One region of the Acidovorax sp. SRI_002 genome, then DNA from elsewhere that is predicted to be linked to it. Evidence: riboswitches for the same ligand, from Rfam matches in the RefSeq annotation. Region 1 holds a riboswitch; the other holds the start of a gene.
The links. Region 1 has a riboswitch for glycine ahead of gcvT (glycine cleavage system aminomethyltransferase GcvT). Riboswitches for the same ligand answer to the same signal wherever they lie in the genome.
Positions count from the first base shown of each region.

Region 1 (6,585 bases):
AGCGGCTGTGCCGGATGCCTTTGATCTTGTAGAGCTTCTCGCGTAGCAAGCGCTCGTAATCGCGCGTGTCCTTCACGACGATGCGCAGCAGGTAGTCGTAGTCGCCCGACACCAGGTGCGCCTCGATCACCTCAGGAATGCTGGCGAGTGTTTCGCCAAATTTTTCGAGCGTGTTGTCGGAATGGCTGTCGAGCGTGACCTGCACCAGCACCGTGTCGGCCAGGTCCAGCGACTGCGGGTTGATGCGCACGGTATAGCCCTGGATCACACCCGCCTCTTCCATCTTCTTGATGCGGCCCCAGCAGGGCGATGCGCTCAGGCCCACGGCCTGCCCGATCTCTTGCAGGCTGGCGCGGGCGTTGCCCTGCAGCACAGCGAGAATTTTTCTATCCAGTCGATCCATCGGCTGGATTATTCACCAATCTTCGCCAACACAGAAAATTATTCTTCGATTCACTCCATTTGAAGCGAATTCAGCAAATTCATCTCATCCGCCCCGCGCATACTTCTTCCATCAAGGCGCTCTTACCGGAGCGCACAAACTGACAAGGCCCCGGCTGGTTACCGCCAGCACGGGGCCCTTGGCATTTTTTGGCGTCGCCCATGGCCAACAGAAGCGCCTTGGCTAGCGCCCTGGTGGGTAGTTAATAAGCACGCTTACCAGCACAAACCCCGATGCCTGCGCCGATGCTGCACCGCCATAATTTGGCAGAGGCTGGGGTCCGCTCTGCAAGGAGCAACCGTGCATCCCCACCAACCCAGCCCACCATTAACAGGAGACAGCATGCAACTGACCAAACTCGTCGTCGGCCTGAGCCTTGCGCTCGGCTTTGTGGCCACCGCTGCCGCGCAGACCACCATGCGCATCAGCATCTCGACAGCCCAGAATTCCCACCAGGGGATTGCCATCGACACGTTTGCCAAGGAAGTCGAAAAGCGCACGGCCGGCCGCTACAAGGTACAGACGTTCTACAACGGCGCCCTGGGTGGCGAGCGCGAATCGATTGAAGCCGTGCAGCTGGGCACGCAAGAGCTGGCCTTCAGCTCCACCGGCCCCGTGCCCAACTTTGTGCCCGAAGCGCGCATCTTTGACGTGCCCTTCCTGTTCCGCGACAAGGCCCATGCGCGTGCGGTGCTGGATGGCCCCATCGGCCAGGAGATGCTGACCAAGTTCGATAGCAAGGGCTTCAAGGCCCTGGCCTGGGCCGAGAACGGCTTTCGCCACATGACGAACAGCAAGCGCTCGGTGAACACGCCCGAGGACCTCAAGGGCCTGAAGATGCGCACCATGGAAAACCCCGTGCACATCGCCGCGTACAAGGGCTTCGGCATCATCACCACGCCCATGGCCTTCCCCGAAGTGTTCACGGCCCTGCAACAAGGCACCGTGGACGGCCAGGAGAACCCGCTGCCCGTGATCATCTCGGCCAAGTTCGACCAGGTGCAAAAGCACCTGACGTTGACCGGCCACGTGTATTCGCCTGCCATCTTCGTGATGAACAAGGCCTCGTTCGACAAGCTCTCGGCCGCCGACAAGCAGGCCTTCATCGACGCCGCCAAGGAAGGCACCAAGGCCAACCGTGCACGCGTGGATGAAGACGACGCCAAGGGCGTGGCCGACCTGCGCGCCAAAGGCATGACGGTGGTGGACAATCCGGACAAGTCCAAGTTTGTGGCGGCGCTGGCGCCTGTGAACGCCGAGTTTGAAAAACAGTTTGGCAAGGCCACCCTGGACAAGATCCGCGACGTCAAGTAGTTGCATGCGCATCAGCTACTATATTTTTAGTAGCACACAACGCCCGTAGAATAAGCGCTACGGGCGTTTTTTATCTTCAATCTGATTCTCTCCACCGAATCATCCGAACCCATGGCGTTGTCCGCCCCATGAAAAAAGCTTTTCTGATGTTTGAACGCGGGGCCACGTTTGCAGCGTTGCTCGGCGCGTGCGCCATGCTGGTCATTGCCGCATCGCTGGGCATGTTCCAGATCGTGACCCGCTTTGTGCTGGAGCAGCCCGCCGAGTGGACTGAAGTGCTGATCCGTTTTAGCCTGATCTGGATGGTGTTCCTGGCCATCCCCAGCGCATTCCGCCAGGGCGCTATGGTGAGCGTGGATGTGCTGTACCGCTGGAGCCCCCCGCGCGTGCGCCGGGTGCTGGACTATGTCGTGGCAGTGGCGGCGCTGGCACTGATTGGCGTGATCGTGTGGTGGGGCTGGGACTATGCCCAACGCGGCGGCGTGCAGTCGATGGCGGGGCTCGAATCCGTCTCCATGTTCTGGGCCTACGTGGCCATGCCGGTGGGCGGCGTGTTCAGCGCCATTGGCATCGTCGGCAACCTGCTAGACCCTCAACGCCTTGAGCTGGAGACCGCGCAATGACGCCCGTCATGATCACCACCATGGTGCTGTGTTTTGCACTCACTGTGTCCGTTGCCGTTTCCATCGGCCTGGCCTCCATCCTGGGCATCCAGGTAGCCAATGCCAACATGCTGATCTCTGTGAAGGAGATGTTTGGCTCCATCAACAAATTTCCGCTGGCCGCCATTCCGTTCTTCATCCTCGCGGGCAACCTGATGGAAACGGGCGGCATATCCCGCCGCCTGGTGGAGTTTGCCAAGAGCATCGTGGGCGGCGTGCAGGGTGGCCTGCCCATGACCTGCGTGCTGACCTGCATGATCTTTGCGGCCGTGTCGGGCTCGTCGGTGGCCACCACATTTGCCATTGGCGCCATCCTGATCCCCGCGCTCATCAAGCATGGCTACCCCACGAGCTACGCCGCATCCCTGCAGGCCACCAGCGCCGAGCTGGGCGTGATCATCCCGCCCTCCATCCCCATGATCCTGTATGGCGTGAGCGCCGAAGTGTCGATTGGCGAGCTGTTCATCGCCGGCTTTGGCCCGGGGCTGCTGATCAGTGGCGCACTGATGCTTTTTGTCTGGGCGTACTGCAAGTACAAGGGCTGGGGCAAGAACGACGGCGACGGCCGCATGCCTCTTGGCAAGGCCACGCTGCAGGCGGGCTGGGCGCTGCTGATGCCGGTGATCATCCTTGGCGGCATCTACGGTGGCGTATTCACCCCCACTGAAGCATCGGCCGTGGCGGTGTTCTACGCATTGATTGTGGGGGTGGTGATATACCGCGAGATCCGGCTCAAGGACCTGTTTGCCATCCTGCGCAAATCGGCCATCTCGTCCGCAGTGATCATGTTCATCATTGCCAATGCGGGCCTGTTCGCCTTCCTCATCACCCGTGCTGGCGTGCCGGATGCCATTGGCCGCTGGCTGGAGGCGGTGCTGCAATCCCCCACCCTCTTCCTGCTCGGGGTGAACGCGGCGTTGTTCGTGATCGGCATGTTCATCGAGACCAGTGCCGCCATCATCGTTCTGGCGCCCATCCTGGCTCCCGTGGCCATCCACTTTGGTGTGGACCCGGTGCACTTTGGCCTGATCATGGTAGTGAACCTGGCCATGGGCATGATCACGCCGCCGTTTGGCGTGAATCTGTTTGCAGCCTGCACCGTGGCGCGAATATCGCTAGACCGCATCGTCGGGCACCTGATTCCGTTTGTGCTTGTCATCATGGCCTGCCTGATGGTGGTGACCTATGTGCCGCAGTTGTCGCTGGGTTTGCGCGATCTGGTCTACGCAAAGTAGTTAGAATCCCCCGGTCAGGAGAGAGTGCCAAGCCCCACAGGCCACCGCACCGCCGAAGGCGCAGGCAGCAGCCGAACGCTCAGGCAAAAGGACTGACAACCGCCCGCAGTGATGTGGGCGTTCCCTTGCTGGAGAGAGATGGCCCACCGCACCGCGTGTTGAGGCCATCCACCGAAGGAGCAAACCGCACGGCCAGCCAGGGCGCTGCGGTGAATCTCTCAGGTAAAGCGGACAGCAGGGCAAATCCCGTAGCCACCTTGTGGCTGCGGCCCTCATTTGCCCCGGAGTTCCGCCATGTCAGCCACCGCCCCCCTGCTCACCACGCCCCTGAACGCCCTGCACATCGAGCTGGGCGCCCGCATGGTGCCGTTCGCCGGCTACTCCATGCCCGTGCAATACCCCGCTGGCCTGATGGCCGAACACCAGCACACGCGCAGCGCGGCGGGCTTATTTGACGTCTCGCACATGGGCCAGCTCAAGCTGGTAGGCCCTGACGCCGCAGCGGCGTTTGAAACCCTGATGCCGGTGGACGTGATCGACCTGCCCGTGGGCAAACAGCGCTACGGGCTGCTGCTCACTGACGAAGGCACGGTCATCGATGACCTGATGTTCTTCAACCAAGGCGTGGTGGATGGCGAGCCCACGCTGTTCGTGATCGTGAACGGTGCTTGCAAGGTGGGCGACATTGCGCACATCACGGCCCGCATCGGCCAGCGCTGCAAGGTGGCGCCCATGCCCGACCACGCCCTGCTCGCTCTGCAAGGCCCGCAGGCCGTCACCGCCCTCGCCCGCCTCGCGCCCGGCGTTGAAAAGCTGGTGTTCATGACGGGCGGCGATTTTTCCATTGCAGGCTGTGACTGTTTTGTGACCCGCAGCGGCTACACCGGTGAAGACGGTTTTGAAATCTCGGTGCCCGCTGCGCAGGCCGACACCCTGGCCCGCGCCCTGCTTGCTCAGCCCGAGGTCAAACCCATCGGCCTGGGCGCCCGCAACTCGCTGCGGCTCGAAGCGGGCCTGTGCCTGTATGGCAACGACATCGACACCACCACCACGCCGCCTGAAGCCGCACTGAACTGGGCCATCCAGAAGGTGCGTCGCACGGGCGGCGCCCGCGCAGGGGGTTTCCCCGGAGCAGACAAGGTGCTCGCGCAGATCGACAACCCCGCCAGCCTGCAGCGCAAGCGCGTTGGCCTCGTCGCGATGGAGCGTGTGCCCGTGCGCGAACACACCGAATTGCAGAGCGAAGACGGCCAGAAGATTGGCGAAGTGACCAGCGGCCTGCTGGGCCCCACGGTGAACGAACCCGTGGCTATGGGCTATGTCACACCCGCCTTCGCCGCCATCGGCACGCGGGTGAACGCCATCGTGCGCGGCAAGGCCGTGCCCATGGAAGTGCGTGCCATGCCCTTTACCCCCGCGCGCTACTACCGCGGCTGACCGTCTGAAACTGCGCCAGCCCGGCTACAGTCTTGGCTGGCATCGGCACTTTTGTTTGTTTCCCCCTTTTTTTCTGGAGCCCCCATGACCGTCAAGTTTTCCAAGGATCACGAGTGGATCGACATCTCCGACCACGAAGCCGCCACCGTGGGCATCACGGTACACGCCCAGGACGCGCTGGGCGATGTGGTGTTTGTGGACCTGCCCGAAGTCGGCAAGACCTTCACCCAAGGTGAAGTCGCCGGCGTGGTGGAGTCCGTCAAAGCCGCCGCCGACGTGTACATGCCCGTCAGCGGCGAAATCGTCGAGGTGAACGAAGCCCTGCGCGCCGACCCCTCGCTGGCCAACACCGACCCGCTGGGCGCTGGCTGGTTCTTCAAGGTCCACGTGACCGACATGATGCAATTCGACGCGCTCATGGACGAACCTGCGTACGCAGAGTTCGCCAAGAACGCCTGATCTCCGGATCTTTTGTTCCCCGAGGCCCGGCGCCCTGCCGGGCCAATGTGCCTCCTTGTTGTCCCACGCCGCCGCCGATGACCACCCTCGCCCCCCTGCCCACGCTCGCAGCGCTTGAAAACGCCACCGAATTCCTGCCACGCCACATCGGCATCGATGCGGCCGATGAAGCGCACATGCTGTCGGTGATTGGCGAGGCCTCGCGCCGCGCCCTCATCGACTCCATCGTCCCGCGCTCCATCGCACGCAGCAGCGCGATGGACCTGCCCCTGCCGATCACGGAAGCGGCGGCGCTGGCCGAACTCAAGGCGATGGCATCGAAGAACCAGGTCCTGAAGAGCTTCATCGGCCAGGGCTACTACGGCACGCACACGCCGGGCGTCATCCTGCGCAACATCCTGGAGAACCCCGCCTGGTACACCGCCTACACGCCCTACCAGGCCGAAATCTCGCAAGGCCGCATGGAGGCCCTGGTCAACTTCCAGACTATGGTGTGCGACCTGACAGGCATGCCGATTGCCAATGCGTCCATGCTGGACGAAGCCACGGCCGCCGCTGAGGCGATGACGCTGGCCAAGCGCTCCGTCAAGAGCAAGAGCAATGTGTTTGTGGTGGCCGGTGATGCCCACCCGCAAACCATCGAAGTGATCCAGACCCGTGCCAAGCCCCTCAATATCGAAGTGGTGCTGGCCAACTCCGCCGCCGAATGGGATGCAGCGCTGAATGGCGAGTATTTCGCCGTGCTGGCCCAGTACCCTGCCACCAGCGGCCGCATTGACGACCTGCGCGCTGATGTGGAGAAGGCGCATGCCAAACAGGCGGCCTTCATCGCAGCGGCCGACCTGCTGGCCCTCACGCTGATCACCCCGCCCGGTGAATGGGGTGCCGACATCGTCGTGGGCACCACGCAGCGCTTCGGCATGCCCATGGGCGCGGGTGGCCCGCACGCTGCCTACATGGCCTGCCGCGACGAGTTCAAGCGCAGCCTGCCCGGCCGCCTAGTGGGCGTGAGCGTGGATACACATGGCAAGCCCGC
Region 1 covers NZ_JBYCZW010000007.1:316,326-322,910, reverse strand. The annotation lists gene AC2YJX_RS20750 (Lrp/AsnC family transcriptional regulator) at 1-403, opposite strand, end outside; gene AC2YJX_RS20745 (TRAP transporter substrate-binding protein) at 785-1,756, shown strand; gene AC2YJX_RS20740 (TRAP transporter small permease) at 1,885-2,379, shown strand; gene AC2YJX_RS20735 (TRAP transporter large permease) at 2,376-3,653, shown strand; glycine riboswitch at 3,667-3,750, shown strand; glycine riboswitch at 3,772-3,898, shown strand; gene gcvT (glycine cleavage system aminomethyltransferase GcvT) at 3,948-5,090, shown strand; gene gcvH (glycine cleavage system protein GcvH) at 5,175-5,549, shown strand; gene gcvP (aminomethyl-transferring glycine dehydrogenase) at 5,627-6,585, shown strand, end outside.

Region 2 (6,585 bases), on a different contig from region 1:
AGGATGGAAGTCACCGGACGCGCTGATCGTGCACAGCAGCAGCACTCTCGAAACCCGTCGCTCCGCGTTTGGCACCAGTGTCATCACGCCGTCCAACCAGCTGTATGTGCGCAACAACCTGCCCGCGCCCGACGCCGCCATCCTGGACAACCGCGATGCCTGGACCGTGGCGATCGAAGGGGTCAAGAGCCCGCGCAGCCTGACCCTGGCCGAACTCAGGACGCTGGGCGTGGAGACCGTAGCCACCGTGCTGCAATGCTCGGGCAATGGCCGGGGATTTTTCCCCAGCAAGCCCAGCGGCACCCCCTGGTCGGTGGGCGCTGCCGGTTGTGTGGTCTGGAGCGGTGTGCCGCTGCGCAACGTGGTGGCCGCCCTGGGCGGGCTGGCCGATGGTGCTGCCTACCTGACCGGCACGGGCGGCGAGAAACTGCCCGAAGGTGTGGACCCGCTCTCCGTGCTGGTGGAGCGCTCGGTGCCCGTGAAGGCGATGGACGACGCCCTGCTGGCCTGGGAGATGAACGGCGAGCCGCTGTCGCTGGCGCATGGCGGCCCGCTGCGGCTGGTGGTGCCGGGCTACCAGGGCGTGAACAACATCAAGTACGTCAAGCGCGTGGCCTTCACCAGCGCGCAGTCGCAGGCGCGCATCATGTCGCACGGCTACCGCATGTCGCCCCCCGGCTCCAAAGCCAGCCCCGACCAGCCTTCGGTGTGGGAGATGGGCGTGAAGTCCTGGATCAACGGGCCGCTGCCGGACAAAGGCGCACTCAAGCCCGGACAGGTGCAGGTGCATGGCGTGGCCTTTGGCGGCACGCGCGGCATCAAGGGCGTGGAGGTGTCGGCCGATGGCGGCAAGACCTGGTTGGCGGCCAAGCTCATCGGCCCCGACCTGGGCCCGTTTGCCTGGCGGCAATTTGCGCTGCCCGTGCGCCTGGAGGCGGGCACCCATGTGCTGGCGAGCCGCGCCACCGACACGGCGGGCAATGTGCAGGCCGAGCAGCGCGAGGAAAACCTGGGCGGCTACAACAACGCCAGCTGGCGCGACCACGCCGTCACTGTGACTGTGGCATGACATCGCTCCCCCCAGAGGCGCTTTGCGCCTTCCCCCCGAGAGGGGGACGCCACCCGTGGCCTGGCAGAGCCAGTTCCACGGTGGCACTGGCGTGGGTGCGCGCCGCTATCGGACGGCATCGGATGCCGCAAGGCGGTTTGCTGGTAGGGCTAGCGTTACTGTGGGCGGGTGCCAGCTGGGCCGCCGAGCCGGCCGAGCTGGCGCGCGGCAAGGAGCTGTTCACCAAGATCCAGCCCGCCTGCGCGGTGTGCCACACGCTGCAGGCCGCCGGTGCCGAGGGCCAGGTGGGCCCGGTGCTGGATGAGCTGAAACCCGACGCCGGCCGCGTGTTGCGTGCGCTCAAGGCAGGCATCGGCGTGATGCCCTCGTATGCCGAGCGCATGAGCGAAAAGGACATGTTGGCCGTGGCACAGTTTGTGGCGCACGCCACGGGCGCGGCCAAGTAGGCGCGGGCTTTCGTGGCGGTTGCAGCGCTGCCTCGCTGCAACCGCGCGCTGCTTCAGGCCGCCGTGCGCGACGGCACCAGCGCCGCCCCGGCTGCGCGCCCCTGCAACCCCTGGAACGCAAAGTCCACCTCGGGTACACGGCCGCTCACGATGTCGGCCAGCGCCTTGCCCGAGCCGCAGGCATGCGTCCAGCCCAGCGTGCCGTGGCCAGTGTTGAGGAACAGGTTGCCCACTTTGGTCTTGCCGATCAGCGGCACGTTGCTCGGTGTAGCCGGGCGCAGTCCGCTCCAGAACTGGGCCTGGCTCGCGTCGCCCGCGCCAGGGAAGAGCTGCTCCACGCGCCGCACGATGGCCTCGCAGCGCACCTGGTTCAGGTGGCGGTCGTAGCCGTTCAGCTCGGCCGTGCCTGCAATGCGCAGGCGATCACCGCCGCGTTCGCTGGTGTAGCGCGAGAACACGAGCTTGAACTCGTCGTCTGTCAGGCTCACCTGGTGCGCCTTGCTGGCGTCTTTCACCGGCATCGTCACCGAGTAGCCCTTGGCTGGGTAGATCGGCAGGTGGATGCCCAACGGCTGTGCCAGCAGCGGGCTGAACGAGCCCATGGCCAGCACAAACGCATCGCCGCGCACGCGCTCGAAGCGGCCTTCGGCATTGGTCACTTCCACGTGGTCGATGCGGCCGCCTGCCTCGCGCAGTGCGGTGATGTGGTGGCCCATGCGGAACTGCACGCCCGCCGCTTCACACAGCTTGGCCAGCTCGCGTGTGAACTGGTTGGCATCGCCCGATTCGTCCTCGGCCGTGTAGGTGGCGCCCGCCAGTTGTGGGCGGATGTGGGCCAGCGCTGGTTCAAGGCGCACGGCCTCGTCGGCGCTGATGACCTGGCGCTCGCAGCCCAGCTGGCGCATCTGCTCGGCCGGGGCCAGCGCGCCGTCGAATTCCTTTTGGTTGGTATAGAAGTGGAGGATGCCCTGCGTGCGCTGGTCGTACTGGAGGCCGGTTGCCGCGCGCAGCTGCTGCAGCGTGTCGCGGCTGTAGGTGCCCAGGCGCACGATTTGCTCGATGTTGTGGCGCGTGCGCGCTGGCGTGCAGTTACGCAAAAAGGACAGGCCCCACAGCCACTGGCGCATGTCGGCGCGGATGCGGAACAGCAGGGGCGCATCCTCCTTGCCCAGCCACTGCAGCACCTTGAGCGGCGCACTGGGGTTGGCCCAGGGTTCGGCGTGGCTCACCGAGATCTGGCCGCCGTTGGCAAAGCTGGTCTCGGCACCGGGCGCACCCTGGCGGTCGATGACCGTGACCTCATGGCCAAGTTGTTGCAGGAAATAAGCCGAAGTCACGCCGAGCAAGCCGGCGCCCAAAACGATCACGCGCATTTTTGAAGCCTTTTAAGGGTTCAGCGCTTGATGGATATGCGTTGGCAGCTATTGATTCAATAGCAAGCAGCCAGCGCGCGTCCGCCAAGCTGCCGCTCCCCCTGTCCTTGGTACCTGAGAGATTCACCGCGCTGCCCACATGGCACGCGGTTTGCTCCTTCGGTGCGCCTCCACGCTGCTGACAGGTGGTGGCGGCTCTCCAGACGGCTTTGATAAATGGTGCAGTACGGGACCTGAGCGTGTATGGGAGTTTGCGCCTTCGGTGCAGCGGTGGGCCTTGTGGCCTGCCGTGCTCTCCTGCGGGGGCCATTCTAGGAGGGTGCGGGCGGCGGTGGGGTGTTTGGGGCGGCTAATGGGTGGCAATCGTTGCTGATGCTGGCGGCGACATGGGGTCGCCATAATCCGGCGATTTGACCCACCCCCAGGACGCTTTCCCGATGCCCGATACCGCCTTTGACCCCTTCGCCAGCGCCGCCGTGATCACCATGGCGCGCCAGGGACGCACGCCCCGGCCGCTGGATCTGCCCGTTGCATTGCGCCCTCGCGATGCGGCCGAGGCCTACGCCGTGCAGGACGCCGTAGTGCGTGAGCGCGGCGAGGTCGCGGGATGGAAAGTGGGCGCCGCGTCGCCCCAGGCCCAACCCGCGCGTGCGGCGTTGACCCGCGACTCGGTGTGGGTGGAGCAACCTGGCCAGGAGGTCAACTTGTCGGCCACAGGCTTTGCCGTGATGGGGGTGGAGGCGGAGCTGGTGTACGAACTGGGCGCAGACCTGCCCGCACGCGCCACGCCCTACAGCGCGGCCGAGGTGCTGGCCGCCATGGTGTCGGTGCGTGCCGCCATTGAGGTGTGCGACACGCGCTTTGCCGCCTGGGCACAACAAGGGGAGTGGAGTCGCCTGGCCGACCAGGCCTGCCATGGGGCGCTGATCGTGGGTTCGGGTTTGACCGATGTGGCTTCGGTGCAGCCCTTGGTGCAAGGGGTCAGCCTGTCGGTGAACGGGTCGGTGGCCGTGCAGCACGCCACCTGGGGTAACCCGGCAGGTGACCCGCTGCGGTTGCTGGTGTGGCTGGCCAACGAAGGCGCGCGCAGCCTGGGAGGGCTGCGCGCAGGGCAGTGGGTGACCACCGGGTCCTGCACCGGCACCGTGATGGTGGCGCCGGGCACGGTGGTGGTTGCCGACTTTCCTGGTGTCGGTCGCGCCGAGGTGAAATTCGACTGAACCGTTTCGAGGATCGTGGAACGCGGCAGATCAGTTGCGGCGCGGGTTGTCCGGCTGGCTGTCGCGGCGGTTGGACACGCCGTCACCGTCGCGATCACGGTCATTGCGGTTGGAGATGCCATCGCCATCGCGGTCCCGGTCGTTGCGGTCGGCAATGCCGTCACCGTCACTGTCCCAGCGGCCCCGCTGCATTTCCCAGCGGCCATCGCGTTCCACCCATTGGGGCTGCCGGTACTGGTAGCCGCTGCGCGCTTGTACCCAGTGGCCCTTCACCCAGCGGTGGCGGTTGCCGCGCCATTCCCAATGGCCTTGTTCCCACACCTGGCCACGGCGTGGGCGCGGCACGGCTTCGTACCGTGGTGGTGGGGGCGCGGGAATCACCTCGTAGGTCTGCGTGGGCTGGTACCCACGCTGTGGTTGGTCGGACTGAATGACGACGGTGCCTTGAATGGCCGCGTGTGTCGGTACGAGGGGCAGCAGTGCCATCAGGGCGATGGCGGCTGCGGTCAGTGTTTGGCGGGTCATGGTGGTCTCCGGGGTGATTCCTGGCGGAATCGGTCTTTGCATGGTGGCGGCCTGGTGCGCGGCGCCACGTAGGTGCTCAGCGGGGGCGGGCGTAGGCCAAAGGGGGGAGTGGGCGCGGGGGCTCGCGAGCCTCCGCGCTCCTTCAGCTGTTCAATCGTTCAATTGCGGTAGGGGTTGTCCGGGCGGCGGTCGTGCCGATTGGGAACGCCGTCTCCGTCACGGTCGCGGTCGTAGCGGTTGGACACGCCATCGCGGTCTCGGTCGTGGTGATCGCGGTCGTAGCGGTTGGGAACACCATCACCATCGCGGTCACGGTCATAGCGGTTGGGGATGCCGTCGCCATCACGGTCCCAGCGGCCGGGGCGCAGGTCCCACCGGCCGCCGTGTTCCACCCAGCGCGGCTCGCGGTAGTAGTAACCAGGGCGCGCCTTCACCCAGTGGCCCTGGACCCAGACATGGCGGTGGCCGCGCCAATCCCAATAGCCGGGCACCCACACCATGTTGTGCCGAGGGCGGGGCGCCACTTCATGGCGGGGGGGCGGTGGTGGGCCGTATTGCACCACCATGGGCGCTGGCGCCTGGTAGTGGTGGGGCTGCCCCGACTGGATGACAACGGTGGCGCTGGTCTGTGCCTGCGCCACCGTTGCGGCGCCCAGAGACAGCAAGGCGATGGAAACAGCGGCGAGTGCATTGCGGGCCATGGTGATCTCCTCAGAATGATTCCTTGCGGAACCGGAGACTTCATGGTGCAGATGCTGCGTCAAGCCGGTGTAGGCGAATTGCGAAGTCTTGTGAAGTTGTGTTTCCTGCAGCAGGAGCAGCAGCGGTTTCCGTGATTTTTCTCACACTTCCGGCAAGCTGCCCACCCCGTGAACGTAGTGCGGCCCTTCAGCGCCACCACACCAGCGCCGCCACCACGAGCAGGGCAAACCAGGCAGGGTGTCGGCCCTCAGTGGCATAGAACACCAGCACGCCGCTGGCCAGCGTGGCGACCCCGGCCACATCGGCCACCCAGGCTCCCAGGTCCGCGTCCACGGGCGCGGTCCCCAGGCGCCACATCAAGGCGCTCAGGGCCCAGCCCAGCACGGTGGCCAGGTGCCAGGTGCCCCACAGAATGCGCACCTGCCACTCCCGCAGCACGGGCCGTCCGCCGGTGGGCACGATGCCCTCTGTGCGCAGGGCGCGAAACACCAGCAATTCACCCAGCACCGAGTGCGCAACACCCACCAGGGCGAGGCCCCCGGCTGCCAGTACCAGCGCAGTATTCATGGACAGTTTCTAGTTCAATCAGGATGGCCGTGGAAGGTGCAGACGCTGCGCATCAACCGCCTTTTTCGCCTTCAGCGCTTTGGGGCCAGCACAGCGCCAGCGCGGGCGGCAGCGCCAGCCAGAAACCGGAGGAAGGCATGAGCACAATGCCCAGCACCGTGAGTGCCAGCAACCCGGCACCCAGCCCGCGCAAAGGAACGGGCGCCAGGGCAGCGTTGCGTTCGGCCAGCAGGATGGCCCAGCCCAGCAACGCGAACAACACGCCGAACAATACAAACCAGACCACGGCGCCCACGGCCGGGTCTTTTTGTACGCTGTTGAAAACGCCGCGCCGCACGATTTCTTGCAGCTGGGTCGGAAACACGACGGCGGCATACAGAGTGTGCAGCACCGCCACGGCCAGCATCCACTGGCCCTTCCAGCGGTTGCGAAACGGTATGGCCGTGGAGCGAGGGGACGGGGAGGTCAGGGAGGTCATGTGGGTGCGGTCCTATGAAGGAAGAAGGGCGGGGCAATGCGTGTGGACACGCGCGCCCAGCCCCGTAAGCAGGTGCATGAGGCCCATCCACATGCGCTCGAACGCGGGCATCTCGCAGGGCACCTGCACCAGGTGCTCGCCCAGCATGCGCTGGTGCCGTCCGGCGGTGATGGGTGGCGGCGTCTTGACGCCAAAATCGAAAATC
Region 2 covers NZ_JBYCZW010000008.1:159,096-165,680, reverse strand. The annotation lists gene sorT (SorT family sulfite dehydrogenase catalytic subunit) at 1-1,069, shown strand, start outside; gene sorU (SorU family sulfite dehydrogenase c-type cytochrome subunit) at 1,192-1,515, shown strand; gene AC2YJX_RS21710 (D-amino acid dehydrogenase) at 1,569-2,888, opposite strand; glycine riboswitch at 2,980-3,101, opposite strand; gene AC2YJX_RS21705 (2-keto-4-pentenoate hydratase) at 3,326-4,108, shown strand; gene AC2YJX_RS21700 (YXWGXW repeat-containing protein) at 4,139-4,633, opposite strand; gene AC2YJX_RS21695 (YXWGXW repeat-containing protein) at 4,792-5,334, opposite strand; gene AC2YJX_RS21690 (hypothetical protein) at 5,522-5,902, opposite strand; gene AC2YJX_RS21685 (DUF6463 family protein) at 5,955-6,380, opposite strand; gene AC2YJX_RS21680 (ABC1 kinase family protein) at 6,393-6,585, opposite strand, start outside.
Region 2: linked by a shared signal. The riboswitch ahead of AC2YJX_RS21710 (D-amino acid dehydrogenase) and the one ahead of gcvT (glycine cleavage system aminomethyltransferase GcvT) in region 1 are both predicted to bind glycine.